Regions from separate parts of the Streptomyces sp. NPDC057900 genome, predicted to be linked through region 3. Evidence: riboswitches for the same ligand, from Rfam matches in the RefSeq annotation. Region 3 holds a riboswitch; each other region holds the start of a gene.
What was found. A riboswitch is a leader RNA that binds a small molecule or an ion and turns the genes downstream of it on or off. The one in region 3 is predicted to bind cyclic di-AMP.
Positions count from the first base shown of each region.

Region 1: linked by a shared signal. The riboswitch ahead of ACFVQ0_RS10210 (NlpC/P60 family protein) and the one ahead of ACFVQ0_RS24425 (transglycosylase SLT domain-containing protein) in region 3 are both predicted to bind cyclic di-AMP.
Region 2: linked by a shared signal. The riboswitch ahead of ACFVQ0_RS03315 (peptidoglycan DD-metalloendopeptidase family protein) and the one ahead of ACFVQ0_RS24425 (transglycosylase SLT domain-containing protein) in region 3 are both predicted to bind cyclic di-AMP.

Region 1 is NZ_JBHVOI010000002.1:628,296-633,736, reverse strand. Features, by position in the region: gene pcrA (DNA helicase PcrA) at 1-1,980, opposite strand, end outside; cyclic di-AMP (ydaO/yuaA leader) riboswitch at 2,237-2,401, shown strand; gene ACFVQ0_RS10210 (NlpC/P60 family protein) at 2,400-3,599, shown strand; gene ACFVQ0_RS10205 (hypothetical protein) at 3,620-3,973, opposite strand; gene ACFVQ0_RS10200 (NlpC/P60 family protein) at 4,331-5,383, shown strand; gene ACFVQ0_RS10195 (GNAT family N-acetyltransferase) at 5,426-5,441, shown strand, end outside.
Region 2 is NZ_JBHVOI010000001.1:813,511-818,951, forward strand. Features, by position in the region: gene ACFVQ0_RS03305 (STM4011 family radical SAM protein) at 1-421, shown strand, start outside; gene ACFVQ0_RS03310 (SGNH/GDSL hydrolase family protein) at 435-1,280, opposite strand; gene ACFVQ0_RS03315 (peptidoglycan DD-metalloendopeptidase family protein) at 1,496-2,449, opposite strand; cyclic di-AMP (ydaO/yuaA leader) riboswitch at 2,453-2,643, opposite strand; gene ACFVQ0_RS03320 (tyrosine-protein phosphatase) at 3,089-3,901, shown strand; gene ACFVQ0_RS03325 (DUF6126 family protein) at 3,928-4,104, opposite strand; gene ACFVQ0_RS03330 (helix-turn-helix domain-containing protein) at 4,148-4,756, opposite strand; gene ACFVQ0_RS03335 (aspartate aminotransferase family protein) at 4,824-5,441, opposite strand, start outside.
Region 3 is NZ_JBHVOI010000006.1:392,154-397,594, reverse strand. Features, by position in the region: gene ACFVQ0_RS24440 (GMC oxidoreductase) at 1-1,477, shown strand, start outside; gene ACFVQ0_RS24435 (carboxymuconolactone decarboxylase family protein) at 1,594-2,073, opposite strand; gene ACFVQ0_RS24430 (dihydrodipicolinate reductase) at 2,070-3,149, opposite strand; gene ACFVQ0_RS24425 (transglycosylase SLT domain-containing protein) at 3,325-4,239, opposite strand; cyclic di-AMP (ydaO/yuaA leader) riboswitch at 4,243-4,431, opposite strand; gene ACFVQ0_RS24420 (alpha/beta fold hydrolase) at 4,873-5,441, shown strand, end outside.

The DNA of each region.
Region 1 (5,441 bases), on a different contig from region 3:
CAGCGCGCGCATGTGCGGGAAGACGCCGTCCTCCATGCCGGTCAGGAAGACCACCGGGAATTCGAGGCCCTTCGCCGTGTGCAGGGTCATCAGCGTGACGACTCCGGAGCCGTCGGTGTCCTCGTCGGGGATCTGGTCGGAGTCGGCGACGAGCGCGACCCGCTCCAGGAACTCGGCGAGCGTGCCCGACCCCTCCTCCTCGCCCCGGTCCTGCTCGAATTCGAGCGCCACGGAGGCGAGCTCCTGGAGGTTCTCGATCCGGGTCTCGTCCTGCGGGTCGGTGGAGGCCTGGAGCTCGGCCAGGTAGCCGGTCCGCTCCATGACGGCCTCCAGCACCACGGCCGGGCCCGCGCCCGACTCGACGATCGTGCGCAGCTCCTCCATCAGCGTGTTGAACCGCTTGACGGCGTTGGCGGAACGGGCGGCCATGCCGTACGCCTCGTCGACGCGGCGCAGCGCCTGCGGGAAGGTGATCTTCTCGCGCATCGACAGGGCGTCGATCATCGCCTCCGCCCGGTCCCCGATGCCGCGCTTGGGCACGTTCAGGATGCGGCGCAGCGGGACGGTGTCCTCCGGGTTGGACAGCACCCGGAGGTAGGCCAGGACGTCCCTGACCTCCTTGCGCTCGTAGAAGCGCACGCCACCGACGACCTTGTAGGGGAGGCCGACCCTGATGAAGATCTCCTCGAAGACACGGGACTGCGCGTTCGTCCGGTAGAAGATCGCGACGTCGCCCGCCTTGGCGTCGCCCGCGTCGGTCAGCCGGTCGATCTCGTCCGCGACGAACTGCGCCTCGTCGTGCTCGGTGTCCGCGACGTAGCCGGTGATCCGGGTGCCGGAGCCGGCGTTGGTCCAGAGGTTCTTCGGTCGGCGGCTCTCGTTGCGCTCGATGACGGCGTTGGCGGCGGACAGGATCGTCTGGGTGGAGCGGTAGTTCTGCTCCAGCAGGATCGTGGTCGCGTCCGGGTAGTCCTCCTCGAACTGGAGGATGTTGCGGATCGTGGCGCCCCGGAAGGCGTAGATCGACTGGTCGGCGTCACCGACGACGCACAGTTCGCCGGGGGCGTCGGCGGCACCGGACGGGCCGACCAGCTCCCGTACGAGGGTGTACTGGGCGTGGTTGGTGTCCTGGTACTCGTCGACCAGGACGTGCCGGAAGCGGCGGCGGTAGTGCTCCGCGACGTCGGGGAAGGCCTGGAGCAGGTGCACCGTCGTCATGATGATGTCGTCGAAGTCCAGCGCGTTGGCCTCGCGCAGCCGGGACTGGTACATCGCGTAGGCCTGGGCGAGGGTCTTCTCGAAGCCGTCCGTGGCCTGTCCGGCGAAGGTCTCCTCGTCGATCAGCTCGTTCTTCAGGTTCGACACCTTGGCCGTGAACGACTTCGGCGGGAAGCGCTTCGGGTCGAGGTCGAGATCGCGGCAGACCAGGGCCATCAGCCGCTTGGAGTCCGCCGCGTCGTAGATCGAGAACGAGGAGGTGAAGCCGAGCTTCTTCGACTCGCGGCGCAGGATGCGGACGCACGCGCTGTGGAACGTCATGACCCACATGGCGTTGGCGCGCGGGCCGACGAGCTGCTCGACGCGCTCCTTCATCTCGCCGGCGGCCTTGTTGGTGAAGGTGATCGCCAGGATCTGGCCGGGGTGCACCCCGCGCTCGGCCAGCAGGTGGGCGATGCGGTGCGTCAGCACCCGGGTCTTGCCGGAACCGGCCCCGGCGACGATGAGCAGCGGGGAGCCCGCGTGCACGACGGCGGCGCGCTGCTCGGTGTTCAGCCCGTCGAGCAGCGCGGCGGCGTCGATGACCGGGCGGTGGGCCCCGTCGCGGTAGTACGCGTCGCGGGGCGGCGGGGGCCCGTCGAACACGCCTCCGAAGAGGTCCTCCGGCACCGCTTCGGGTGCGGAGTCCTCGGGGGGCGGCGGGGGCCCGTCCTCCGCGTGCTGGAGGCCGGCCAGGAAACTGTCGTCAAAGAGGCTGCTCATCGCTGTCCGAGTCTAGGCGGCCCCACTGACACCCCGGGCCCGCACGGCAGAACCCGTACCCGCCGGAGCCACACACGGCGATGTCCGGGCCACCCTGTGTAGGGAATCTCCCCGCCGCGCCCGGCCGTACCGCACCGGTTCCGCAAGGTCACGAAAATGTATCGGGCATATCGAACATCAACCTTCACAGCGGCACCATGAGTTGGCTAGCGTGCTCGTTCGGACGGCCGTACCCCCAGAGGCGAACCACGCCGAGCGGGCGTCCACGCCGAATCCGGGCCGCCCGTACGGGGTCCGGAACCGGGGACCCACACGCAGCACCGGGGTGAATCGGTCCGCAACCCCCACCAGGACCGTAGGGCAGCCTTCCGTTCCGCCCGAACCCGACAGCTAACCCGGTAGGCGGTCCACGGAAGGAAATGCCGGCCTTGGCATCGCATCGCAAACCGCGCCCCCGGGTGCGCAGCACCACCCCCGCCATCGGGTTCACAACGGCCGCACTGGCCTCCGTGACCCTGCTGTCCACGCAGAGCGCGCTGGCGGCCCCGGCCCCGAAGCCCAGCATCGAGGACGTCCAGAAGAAGGTCGACGACCTCTACCGGCAGGCGGGGACCGCGACCCAGCACTACGACGAGGCGAAAGAGGCGTCCGCCGCGCAGCGCACCAAGGTGGACGCGCTGCTGGACGACATCGCCAAGCGCGCCGACAAGCTGAACGACGCCCGCCGCACGCTCGGGAACTACGCGGCCGCCCAGTACCGCGACGGCGCGCTCGCGCCGACGGCCACCTTCTTCCTGGCCAACGACCCGCAGTCGTTCTTCGACCAGACCCACCTGATGAACCGGATGGCCGCCAACCAGCAGCAGGCCGTCACGGACTTCCGTACGAAGCAGGCGGAGGCGTCGAAGAAGCGGGCCGAGGCGGTGACGAGCCTGGAGACGCTCACCGCGTCGCAGACCAAGCTGCGCACCAGCAAGCAGAACGTGCAGAACAAGCTGACCGAGGCGCGCACGCTGCTGTCGAAGCTGACCGCGCAGGAGAAGGCGCGGCTGGCCGAGCTGGAGGAGAAGAAGAAGGCCGAGGCCGCGCGCAAGGCCGAGGAGCTGGCGAAGAAGCAGGCGGCCGCGAAGGCGGAGGCCGACCGCAAGGCCAAGGAGGCCGCCGGCGGGAGCGGCACGGGCTCCGGTACGGGCACGGGATCGGGCACGGGGTCAGACACCGGCACCGGCACCGGCACCGGCACGGGTTCCGGTTCGGACAGCAGCGCCACGACGAAGGCCGAGAAGGTCCTCGCGTTCGCCAGGGCCCAGATCGGCAAGCCGTACGTCTGGGGGGCCACCGGCCCGTCCTCGTACGACTGCTCCGGGCTGACCCAGGCGGCCTGGAAGTCCGCGGGCGTCACCATTCCCCGGACCACCTGGGACCAGGTGAACGTCGGCACCCGGATCGCCACGGAGAACCTTCAGCCCGGGGACCTGGTCTTCTTCTACGACGACATCAGCCACGTCGGGATCTACAAGGGCGACGGCATGATGATCCACGCGCCGAAGCCGGGGGCCAATGTGCGCGAGGAGTCGATCTACTACATGCCGATCTACGGGAGTGTGCGTCCCGGCTAGGCCGCCGTCGCGGCGGGTTCTCAGGTCCAGAGCGTGGCGATGAAGATGTTGACCATCGTCAGTCCGCCCACCGCCGCGAAGAGGCCCTTGTCGACCCTCTCCTCGTCCCGCTTGACGTAGACCAGCCCGAGGATGACGACGAGGATCAGCAGCTTGATGCCGATCTTGACGTTGTTCACGGGGTGGTCGTCGGCCTGGTCGAGCCCGACCAGGGCGATTCCGGTGACCAGCATGGTCAGCGCGCCGTGCAGCATCCCCGGTACGAATCGGGCCGTCCCCGCGCTCATCGCCTTCATCTGGGTGAGGAAACCTCCCAGCAGGGCGGCGATTCCGATGATGTGGAGGGCGACGAAGACATCGATGAGTACACGCATGGTTCCGCACCCTAGCCCTGCCCCTAGCAGGCCTCCGCAGCCAGGTGCCAGTTCCTGACCTCTTGACTGATGAATGCACCAATTGCCTGACTCTGGTGCAATTTTCCCTGTCATTCAGGAACAACGCAGCGCCAAATTCGGGCAATAAGCGTCATTACGACTCTTCCCCGTGCCCCGGGTTTAGCGTCCCTACCAGGTGACCGGATCACCGCCGCTCCGCACCCGGACGGCACGGCCCGGTCGCCCCGCCGAGAGATCCGGCGGCGGGCCGCTCCCCCTGTTGGTGACCCGCCGCCGGACCGGGCGGGTCCGCCGGTAGGCCCCGGCGGGCAGTCGACTGGAAGGACCACCGCCCTCGTGGCCGCGCACCGGAAACCCAAGCAGCGCCCGTACACCGGCTCTGCTGCCCGCACCGCAGCGACCCTCGCCCTCGCCGGGGCCGCGACCGCTGCCGCGCTGCCGGGATCCGCGCACGCAGAGCCGACGCCCACCGCCGCCGAGGTCAAGGCCGAGGTGGACCGGCTGTACCGGGAGGCGGAGGTCGCCACCGAGCATTACAACGGCGCGAAGGTGAAGGTGGCCGCCACCACCAGGTCGATCGACGCGCTGCGCGACGAGGCCGCCCGCAGGACCGAGCGGCTCAACACCTCGCGCGAGGCGCTGGGCTCGTACGCCGCCGCGCAGTACCGTGCGGGCGGCCTCGATCCGTCCCTCCAGCTGGTCCTCTCGTCCGACCCCGACCAGTACCTCCAGCGCGCCTCCTACGTGGAGCAGGCCGCGTCCGGCCGGGCCGACGAGCTCCGCACCGTGCGGCGCCAGGTGGCGGACGTGGCGCAGCTGCGCTCGGAGGCGGCCGGGCAGCTGGCCGAGCTCGCCGCCCGCCAGGCAGAGCTCCAGAAGCACAAGGCGACGGTCCGGGCCAAGCTGTCGCAGGCCCGCACGCTGCTGGCCCGCCTCTCCCCCGTCCAGCGCGCCGCCTACGACGCCTCCGAGGACGGCGGCAGAGGCGGCGCGGGCCACGCCGACCGCAGCGCCCCGCGCGGCTCGGACCGGGCGCCGAACGCCCGCGCGGCGGCGGCCGTCGCCTTCGCGTACGGAGCCCTCGGCAAGCCGTACGTCTGGGGCGCCACCGGCCCCTCCTCGTTCGACTGCTCGGGCCTCACCCAGGCCGCCTGGCGCTCCGCGGGTGTCTCGCTGCCCCGGACCACGTACACCCAGATCAACGCCGGGCAGCGGGTCGGAAGGTCCGAACTCGCTCCGGGGGACCTGGTGTTCTTCTACTCGGGCATCAGCCATGTCGGCCTCTACATCGGCAACGGCCGGATGATCCACGCCCCGCGCCCCGGAGCCCCGGTCCGCATCGCGCCGATCGACGAAATGCCCTTCGCCGGAGCGACCCGGGTGGCATAGGCTCCCGTCCTTCCGACCGACCGGACAGAAGGACACCCACACATGTCCATGGACTTCG
Region 2 (5,441 bases), on a different contig from region 3:
GGAGGGGCACACCTACACGGACGCGGAGGCCGCCCGGTGGACGGAGATCGACCCGCTGTTCCCGTACAGCCGCCATCCGCACCGCTCGGCCGGGCTGCCCTGCCGGACCGGTGAGTCGGTCATCTCGGTGGACGGGGAGGGCACGGTGCGCCGCTGCCATTTCGTCCGGGCCGAGCTCGGCAATCTCTACGACGGCAGCTACCGCGAGGCACTGGGCCCCCGGCCGTGCCCGCTGGCGATGTGCGACTGCCATATCGGCTACGTCCATCTGGAGACGCTGCCGCTGTACGACGTGTTCGCGGGCGGCGTGCTGGAACGCGTACCGGCCCGGTTGCCGCGTTCCGCCGGGCGGGCGGGTCCCCAACTCCTGGGGACGCCCTCGCCGGAGTTCGCCGAACGGCACCCGTTCGGCGAACTCTGACCGGACCGGCCTCTCAGAGGGGCAGCAGGTCCGGCCGCTTCGCCTCCACGTGGTCCCCCGACGACTCGCCGCGCAGCCGGCGCCCGATCCACGGCACCAGGTACTCGCGGGCCCAGTGGATGTCGTCGCGCCGGACCTCCAGCGTTCCCCGGTGCGCCTGCGGCGGCCACTCCTGGTCCGGGTCGGCCGGCACGTCGAGTCCGAGGACCTGGGCGGCGCGCAGCGCGACGCGGGTGTGCCCCTCGGGCGACAGGTGCAGCCGGTCGCCGTCCCAGGCGCGCCGGTCCTGCACGGAGCGCAGGGACCACAGGTCGAGCACCGGGCAGTCGTAGCGGTCCGCGATGGACCGCACGTGGGCGGTGTAGGTGGCGATCTTGCCGCGCAGATGGCGCAGGACCGGAACACCTCGGGTGTCGAAGCCGGTGGTGACCATGACGGTGCCGACCGACCGGGTCAGCTCGGCGACCGCGCGCTCGAAGCGCTCGGCCACGTCGTCGGGGTCGGTGCCCGGCCGGATGATGTCGTTGCCGCCCGCGCAGAAGCTCACCAGGTCCGGGGCGAGTTCCTTGGCGCGGGGTACCTGCTCCTCGACTATCTGGTCGAGAAGGCGTCCTCGTACGGCGAGATTGGCGTACCGGAAGTGTCCGGGCGCGGCGGCTGTGCCGCCCTGCGCCGTTTCCGGGTCCGGGAGCTGGTCGGCCAGGATTACCGCGAACCGGTCGGCCCAGCCGACGAATGTCCCGCCCGGGCCGGGGTCGCCGACTCCCTCGGTGAAACTGTCGCCAATCGCCGCGTACGACTCGATGGCGCCCTGTCGGTTGATGACGCCCTGTCGGATGTTTCTCGAATCGTCTGCCACAAGGGCATATCCTGCACCGTCGATTGTGACCTACGCGACCGTAATACGGGGTTGACGGGTGGTGAGATAGACCACCCGGTCAGATTTTGGTAAAGGGGGAATAAGGACGGTCGCCCCAGCCGCACCGGCATCGACAAAGCAGAGGGACGGTGCGCCGCCGCGCACCGTCCCTCTGTACTGACCTGGTCCGGGTCACCGGACCGCCGCTGTCCGGATCAGACGTTGATCCCGTGCGACGCCAGGTAGGCGATCGGGTCGATGTCCGAGCCGTACGCCGGGCCGGTGCGGACCTCGAAGTGGAGGTGCGGGCCGGTGGCGTTGCCGGTGGCGCCGGAGAGGCCGACCTGCTGGCCCGCGGTCACGGTCTGGCCCGCCGAGACGGAGAGCGAGGACATGTGGCCGTACTGCGAGTAGTGGCCGTCGGCGTGCTTGATGACGACCTCGTTGCCGTACGCGCCGCCCCAGCCCGCGGTGACGACGGTGCCGGAGGTGATCGCCTTCACGCTGGTGCCGGTGGAGACGGGGAAGTCGATGCCGGTGTGGCTGCCGCTGGACCAGCTGGCACCGGAGGCGCGGTAGGCGGTGGTGTGGTTACCGGGGACCGGGTGGACGTAACCGGAGGCGCTGCCCTGGTCCGACGAGGCCGTGTTGGAGGCCTGGGTGTCGGAGGAGGACGCGGTGTCGGAGGCCGCGGGCGCCTTCGACTCGGTCTTGGCCGGGGCCTTCGAGGGGGCCTTCGACGGGGTGGTGGCGCCCGTGGAGGTGTGCGAGCCGGTGGCCGGGGCGTGGCCCCAGGCCTTGCCGCCGAGGGTCAGCTTCATGCCCGGGAAGATCAGGCTCGGGTTGTCGCCGACGACCTCGCGGTTGTCCTGGTACAGCTTCTCCCAGCCGCCCTTGACGTGGTGCTCGGCGGCGATCTTCGACAGGTAGTCACCGGAGACCACGGAGTACGTCTTGGTGCCGGACTGCTTGTCCGCGACCGGCTTGGCCGGGGTGGCGTGCGTGGCGGCGGCCGACTTCGCGGTGGCGGGAGCGGCCTGCTCCGCGGCGTTGGCACCGGTGGCGCCAAGCAGCGGAAGCGCGATGACGGCTCCGCCGGCGCTCGCGACGACGACGCCGCGGGCGATGGTGCTGGACTTGGGACGGCGGTGCTTACCCGGGATGGGCATGAAGAATTTCCTCTCCGGCGCCTACGAGGTGAGCTGTCGGGTTCGGGCTGGAGATGCCCGGCCGCGCCTGGCGCGACTTCACCCCGAGCCGTCCGGATCGCTCCGGTCGGCGGCTTACCTGGGTCCCCCGCTCCTGCCACACGGTGAGTGGGTGCGGAATTCCGGACGGCGGCAGGATTAGGCGTTCCATCCGGATTGACATGGAACGTAAGCGAGCCGGGACGGCGGAAACAAGCCACGGGTTCCACGCCGTATTCCGGACCGGGAATTCGATGCGGAATTCCGGTCACACTCCGTGGATTATGGATCTTGGCATTCCGCTTGGCGCACGGATTACCCGAGCGGCGCGCCGCCACACACCGTCACGGATATGATCCCGCTCACGAGAGGGCGACCATCTCCCGCATAAGCAGGGCATGTTCGACTAAAAGCCTCAATACGGACATGTCACGCCTACTGTTCGCGCGGCGTCCCGCAAAGGCACAGCACAGGGGGCGGCACAGGAGGCGAAACAGGGCGCGGGACGGGGCGCGAAACAGGGGCGCCGCCGGGATGATTGTCCGTGTATCCGATGTCGTATCGTCACGGGAATGGACCCGTCGGCGACACGCGTCGGCGGCAGAGCCCCCAGGAGTGACCGTGACGCAGCAGCTGCCACAGACCCCGTCGACGGAACCCGAGCTGGCGGGGGTCCGTAACTTCCGTGACGTGGGCGGACTGCCGACGTCGGACGGTCGCCGGGTTCGCCACGGACGGCTCTACCGCAGCGGCCACCTGGCGAGCGCCACACCCGAGGACGCGGCGTTCCTCGGCGGCCTCGGCCTGCACACGGTCTTCGACTTCCGTAACGCCGCCGACCTCAAGCTGGACGGACCGGACGTCGAGCTGCCCGGCGTGCGCAATGTGAACATCCCGCTCACCGACCCGGCGGACGGCAGCGAGTTCTGGCGGATGGTGCGCGACGGCGAGATGGACGAGCTGCGCGGAATCCTCGGCGGCGGCAAGGGGACGGACCGCATGGTCGCCTCCTACCGGTCGATCATCCTGGACCGCACCGCCGAGCACAGCCGGGTGCTGCACGCCCTGGCCGAGGACAGCGTCCCGGCCCTGATGCACTGCGCGGCGGGCAAGGACCGGGCCGGGCTCTCGATCGCGGTCTCGCTGCTCGCGGTGGGCGTCGGGCGCGACACGATCGAGGCGGACTACCTCAAGTCCAACGACACCCACCGCCGCTACCGGGTGCGCCGCAGCGACACCTCGGAGGCCGGGATGTCGCCCGAGGTGATGGAGCTCCTGAGCCCGCTCTTCGGCGCCCACAGCGAATACCTCGCGGCGGCCTTCGCGACGATCGACGAGACCTGGGGCGGCACGGACCGCTACCTCGCCGAGGGGCTGAAGGTCACGCCCGCGACGCGGGAGCGGCTGCGCGAGCGGCTCCTCGAAGACGCCTGACGGACCCCGGAGAGGGGCGCCGCCGGCTACTGGTTGTGCATCCCCACCGCGAACAGCAGGTAGAGGAAACCGGCGATGACGTGCCCGGCCACCAGGTAGGCGAAGAGCCTGATGACGAGCCCGCGCGGCATCTTGCGCTCCTGGGAGTCGGCCTCCTTGTGCCTGGCCGGGGTCAGCGGGTCGTAGTTCTCTGAATCGGACATGACGGTCCTCTCTGGTGACCGGGCGGGCCGGCGGGACGGCGTCTCAGCGACGGTGGATCCCGCTGCCGAGACACAGCTCGGCAGCGGGGCTCTGCAACAGGGTGTGAACGAAGAGCAGCTCGGCACCCTCGCGGTCCGGCGCCGCGATCCGGTGCGGGGTGAGCGAGTCGAAGTGCGCGCTGTCGCCGGGGCCGAGGTCGTGCACGGTGTCCCCGAGGGTCACCCGGAGGTTTCCGGCCAGCACGTAGAGCCACTCCTCGCCGGGGTGGACGCGCACCAGATCACCCTGCGCGCCGTACGGCACCCGGACGCGCAGCGCCTGCATCGCCCGGCCGGGCCCACCGGCCTGCTGGTACATCCAGCCGTCCGCCTCCGCCCCCTCGAACTTCCGGGCGCGGACGATCGCGTCACGTTCCGGGGGGATCTCGCCGAGCAGCTCGGAGACCGTCGTACCGTAGATCCTGGCGAGTCCGAGCAGCATCGGCAGCGAGGGCTGGCGGCGGCCCGTTTCGAGCCGGGACAGATGGGCGGGCGAGAGCCCGGCGCGCTGCGCGGCGGTCTCCAGGGTCAGCCCACGGCCGCGGCGCAGATCGCGCAGTCGGGGCGCGACACCGGGCAGCTCGTCGGCCGCCCCTGCTTCAGCGGGGTTCATACGTCCATTGGGCCAGGAACTTTCCTGGGAGGCAAATTTCTTGCCTCCCAGGCAAAACCCCTCCCGCTCAGCGGTTGGCCACGGCCTGCTTCACCAGGGTCCGGCCGAAGTCCCACATCAGCCCGCCGTTGTGCGCGTCGTCCATCACCGCCGTGAACGCGGCGACAAACCGGTCCACGTCCGCCTCGTCGATGACGAGCGGCGGAATCAGCTTGATCACTTCGAGGTGGTCGCCGGAGACCTGGGTGAGGATCCGGTGCTTCTGGAGCAGCGGAACGACGACCATCTGCGCGAAGAGTCCCTTACGGGCCGCCTGGAGCATCGTCCAGCGGCTGCGCAGTTTCAGCGAGGACGGCCGGCCGAACTCGATGCCGATCATCAGCCCGCGTCCCCGCACCTCGTGCAGCAGCTCGTAGCGGTCGACCAGGGCGGACAGCCTCTCGCGCAGCAGATCACCGGTGCGGCGCGCGTTGGCCACGGTCTCCTCGTCCTCCATCACCGAGAGGACCGCGAGCCCGGCGGCCATGGCCTGGGCGTTGGAACCGAAGCTGGCCGAGTGGACCAGCACCCGGTCCATCGAGGAGTAGACGCGCTTGAAGATCCAGTCCTTGCCGAGCGTCGCCCCGACCGGCACATAGCCGCCGGACAGCGCCTTGGCGACGCAGACCAGATCCGGTTCGACGCC
Region 3 (5,441 bases):
CCCGGTCCTGGTGATCGGCACCGGGTACGGCGGCTCCGTGGCAGCGCTGCGGCTCGCCCGCGCGGGCATCAAGGTGCACATGGTCGAGATGGGCATGTCCTGGGACACCCCCGGCTCCGACGGCAAGATCTTCGCCAACACGACGAGCCCCGACGGACGCTCGTACTGGTTGCGCACCAAGACCAAGCAGCCCCTCAGCAACTTCCTCGGCTTCCCCATCGACCGGTCGATCCCCCGCTACACCGGAATCCTGGACGCGGAGGACTTCAGCGGCATCACGGTCTACCAGGGGCGCGGCGTCGGCGGTGGCTCGCTGGTCAACGGCGGTATGGCCGTCACCCCGAAGCGGGAGAACTTCGGCGCCGTCCTCCCCACGGTCAACGCCGACGAGATGTACTCCACCTACTACCCGCGCGCCAACTCCGGCCTCGGCGTCGGCACCGTGGACCCGGCCTGGTTCGACAGCGTCGACTGCTACAAGTACGCCCGGGTCGGCCGCAAGCAGGCGCAGCGCTCAGGCTTCCCGTTCGTCTTCGTGCCGGACGTGTACGACTGGGACTACATGGAGCAGGAGGCGGCCGGCACCGTACCCAAGTCGGCACTGGCGGGTGAGATCCTCTACGGCAACAACTACGGCAAGAAGTCGCTGCAGAAGACCTACCTCGCCCAGGTCATGGCGACCGGAAACGTCACCATCTCTCCCCTGCACAAGGTGACCTCGGTCTCTCCGGCGTCGGCCGGCGGCTACACCGTCGTCATCGACCAGCTGCGCACCGACGGGAGCACGGAGGCCACCAAGACGGTGACCGCGGACAAGGTGTTCTTCGCGGCCGGCAGCGTCGGCACGAGCAAACTGCTGACCGAGCTGAAGGCGACCGGCAAGCTGCCCGCTCTCAACGACGAGATCGGCAAAAGCTGGGGCGACAACGGCAACGTCATGTGCGGCCGTGCCAACCACCTGTGGGACCCGACCGGGGCGGTCCAGGCGAGCATTCCCTGCGGCGGCATCGACAACTGGGCCGCCGGCGGCGCGTTCGCCGAGGTCGCACCGCTGCCGACCGGGATCGAGACGTTCGCCTCGTTCTACCTGTCGATCACGAAGAACCCGAACCGGGCCCAGTTCTCCTGGAACCCCGCGACGGGCAAGGTCGACCTGAACTGGCAGACCGCGTGGAAGCAGCCGTCCATCGACATGGCCAAGACGATCTTCGACAAGATCAATGCCAAGGAGGGGACGATCTACCGGACGGACCTGTTCGGTGTGTACAAGATCTGGGGCGACCACCTCACCTACCACCCCCTCGGGGGCGCGGTGCTGGACCGGGCCACCGACAACTACGGCCGCCTGCACGGGTATACGGGCCTGTACGTGATCGACGGCGCGCTGATCCCCGGCAACACCAGCGTCAATCCGTTCGTCACCATCACGGCACTCGCCGAACGGAACATCGAGAAGATCATCGCGACCGATCTGTGACACCGGCCCGGTGCGGCAGGCCGGCCGGCCAGGAGGGGATGACGGAGCGGGTCTCCTCCTGGTTACGCCCCGGGCCCGGGGCGCGACGCACGGGCCCGGGGCGTCCGGCGCACGGTTCAGTGGCCGGGCAGCACGCACACGGCGTCGAGACCCAGTACGTGGTTGAGCCGGCCGAACGCCAGCCAGGAGCCGATGCTCATGCTCAGCTCGACGATCTCGCGCTGGCTGTAGTGCGCGGTCATCCGGGTCCAGAACTCCTCGTCCAGGCCGTGGTGGTCCAGGGCGTACCGCTCGGCGTACTCGGCGGCCAGCCGGGTCCGGTCGTCGAAGGCCTCGGTGGTGCGCCACTGGTCGACCGCGTCGGCGAACTGGTCCTCGACCTTCTCGCCGTCCCGTTCGGTGCGCCAGTCCAGGCAGAACAGGCACCCGTTGATCCGGGCGATCCGCAGCCGGGCGGCCTCGAACTCCCGCAGGCCCAGCGTGGTGTGCTCGTACACCGACAGGGAGAAGTTCGCGGCGGCCATCCCGATTCCGGGGACCATGTCGCCCCACACGTATCCGATCGGCTCCTGGCCCTCGGGTATGTCGATGATCATGGCTGCTTCCTTCCGAGTCGGCCGGCTGCGGGGCGCAGGGGGACGTCGAGTGCGTCGTAGAGTCCGGGCTCCGCGTCCACCAGCCAGTCGATGGCGTTCACCAGCCGGCCGACCGCGGTGGCGTTGCCGCCCGCCGAGCGGTTCTCGTCCTCGTCGGTGGCCTCGACGGTGACCTCGATGCGCGGACGGCCCTCGATGATCACGCGGTGGGCACCGGCGCCGTCGGGCGGCGACGGCCAGTCCGGGGCGCAGGAGGGGTGGATGCGGGTGATGTGCTCGATGACGATGCGGGGCTCGCCCCCGACGATGCCCTGCACCTCGAACCGCACCGCGCCCTGGGTGCCCGCCGCGAACTCGCCCATGGTCCGGGTGGTGACCGTCGTCTCCAGTGGCCGCCGGGCCATGGTCTCGCGGATGTCGTCGAGCTCCACGCCCAGGGCCCTGGCCATCAGCCGCAGCTGCCCGCCCCACACCATCGTCGGGACGGAGGCCGCGAGCATCAGCGGCTCGTACTCCATGGGGTGACCCATGCCGATCAGGTCGCGGACCGCGTCGGGCTGGTCGTAGGTGGAGTAGTCGAAGATCTCCTGGCAGCGGATCGCGTCGACCGTGCTGCCGAGTCCGCTGATCATCAGGGGCAGCACGTCGTTGCCCCAGCCGGGGTCGACACCGGAGACGAACAGGGAGCCGCCGCCGTCCGCGACAGCGGCCAGGACCGGGTCGCGCAGCTCGGGCGGGGCGCTCCGCTGGTCGTAGAGGGCGTACAGGGCGGGGGTGACGACCACCGCCCCGGTCCGGACCGCCCTGGTGATGTCGGCGAGCGCCTCGTCGGGGCGGATGTCCCCGGACGCCGCGTACACCACCGCGCCGGGAGCGGTGGCCAGCACCGCGTCGATGTCGTCGGTCGCCGCGACGCCCAGATCGCGGCCGGTCCCGGCGAGGTCGCCCGCGTCGCGGCCCACCTTGCCCGGATCGTGAACAAGCACATGCGCCAGTTTCAGGGCCGGATGGGCCTCGACGGCGCGGATGGCCGCGCGGCCGACATTGCCGGTTCCCCAGACCACCGTGGAAATCATGCGGCGGAGGGTAGCGCGCGGGATGAAAGGTTCATAGTGCCATCGCGCACCCGGTTGCGGGGCGCCCCCGAGCGGGTCCGCGGGGGCCGCACGGCACGCGAAAGGGGCGGGAAGGAGCCGCGTGGCCCTTCCCGCCCCTGCGCCCGGTTCCTCCCTAAGGCGGAGCCGGGGTATGTCAGTAGGCGCCGAAGACGTTGTCGATCGAGCCGTAGGTGGCCGCCGCGTAGTTGCAGGCGGCGGTGATGTTGGCGACCGGGTCGAGGATGTCCATCGACGTACCGGCCACGTGGTAGGCGTCGAAGGTGGGCTGGATCACCTGGAGGAGACCCTTGGAGGGTGTGCCGGCGACGGCGTTCGAGTCCCAGTTGTTCACGATCTGCGGGTTGCCGGAGGACTCGCGGATCACGTTGCGGTAGATGCCGTCGTAGCTGCCCGGGATGCCGTTCTGGGCCATGACGGCGAGCGACTCCTTGATCCAGCCGTCGAGGTCGTCGGTGTACGCCGTCGCGGCCTGCGCGGGAGCGGTGGCCGCGGTCTCGGTGGCGGTGGTCCCGGTGGCGGCGGTCTTCTCCGCGACGGGCGCGACCGTCCGCTCGGAGCGGTCGGCGCGGTCGGTTCCCTCGGACCGGTCGGACGACTGCGCGGCGTCGGTCGCGGGCTTCGATTCGGTGGCGGCCTTCGAATCGGCGGTGGGAGCCGCCTTCGGGGCCACGGCGGCGGACTTGGCGCCGATGGTCAGCTTGAGGCCCGGGTGAATCAGGTCGGGGTTACCGCCGACCGCACTCCGGTTGTCCTGGTAGAGCCGCTCCCAGCCACCGCTGAGGGAATGCCCACGGGCGATCTTGGCAAGCGAATCGCCGGAGACCACGGAATAGACGGTGGACTCCGCCTTGTGGGCCGCAATTCCCTTGGCCGCAAAGGGGGTCGAGGATGCCGACTTTTCCGCGACGGCGGGGTGCGCCGGTGCGGCAGAAGCGGATCCGGCACCGATCAGGGGGAGCGCGAGAACGACTCCGCCCGTACTCACGGCGATGAAGCCGCGGGTCAGGGTGGTGGACTTGAAACGACGGTACTTACCCGTGATGGGCATGGCGTATTTCCTCTCCGCCGCCTGCGAGGTGAGCTGTCGGGTTCGGACTGGAGATGTCCGGCCGCACGTGATGGCGACTTAACCCCAAGCCGCTCCGGATTCCGGACCGGCAGTAAACCTGGGTCCCCCGCTCCTGCCGTACGTGAGTGGGTCGGGTTCCCGGACGGCGGCAGGATTCGGCGTTCCATCCGGATTGACGGTGACCGTAAGCGAAAAACGCCGGACGAAACAAGCCCGGAATTCTTGATCCCAATTGATTCGCAAGATCAATTAAAGGAAATGCTCAGCATCAGACCTGCCGGGGGAAGTCAACTTTCTTGGCACAGCAGGGAACCGAGGCCGGACGCACCGCGTCCGGGGCCGGGAAGGTGACGCTGACCACTGAGCCCGAAAAGGGCGATTTGCCCGGCACCCCGACCTTTGGGCCGTACATAAAGGGGCCCAGGGTGACCATTGATGGCGTTTGCGATTAACCACCCAATAAGGACATTTCACCACCCCCGGCAACCACACCACCCGCGACCTCGTACCCCACAGATGCATCTCCATTGATGCATCGAAATAGATGCACTACGGTGTGGTTCATCGGCCGGCGCTCATGGCGCCGCCCACCACTGCGACCGGGAGAACCCGATGTTCCTCGACACCGATGGCGCCACGCTCCACTACGAGACCCGTGGCTCCGGGCCCCTGCTGCTCGTCTCCCAGAGCGGTGAGGGCGACGCCGACCGCAGCACCGACCTGGTCGACCGGCTCGTGGACCGCTGGACCGTGGTCACCTACGACCGCCGGGGCCTCTCCCGCAGCACGCTCGACGATCCCGGGCAACGCGTCACCATGGCGCAGCACGCCGACGACGTGCACCGGCTGCTGGCCGAACTGACCGATGAGCCCGCCCTGATGCTCGGGTGCAGCATGGGCGCCGCCATCGGGCTGCACCTGGCGCTCGCCCACCCCGAGCAGCTCGGGCTGCTCGTGGCGCACGACCCGGTCGCGCCGTCCCTGCTGCCCACCGGACGGCGCGAGCGGCACGCCGCCGAGCTGGCGCACCTTCAGGATGTCTACCGCGACGGCGGCCTGGCAGCGGCCTTCCCCGAGATCGCCCGGGTCCTCGGCATCGACCCGGCGCGCCAGGAGACCGAACCGGGGCTCACTCCGATGCCGCTCACCCCGCGCCGTGTGGCCAACTTCGGCTTCTTCAT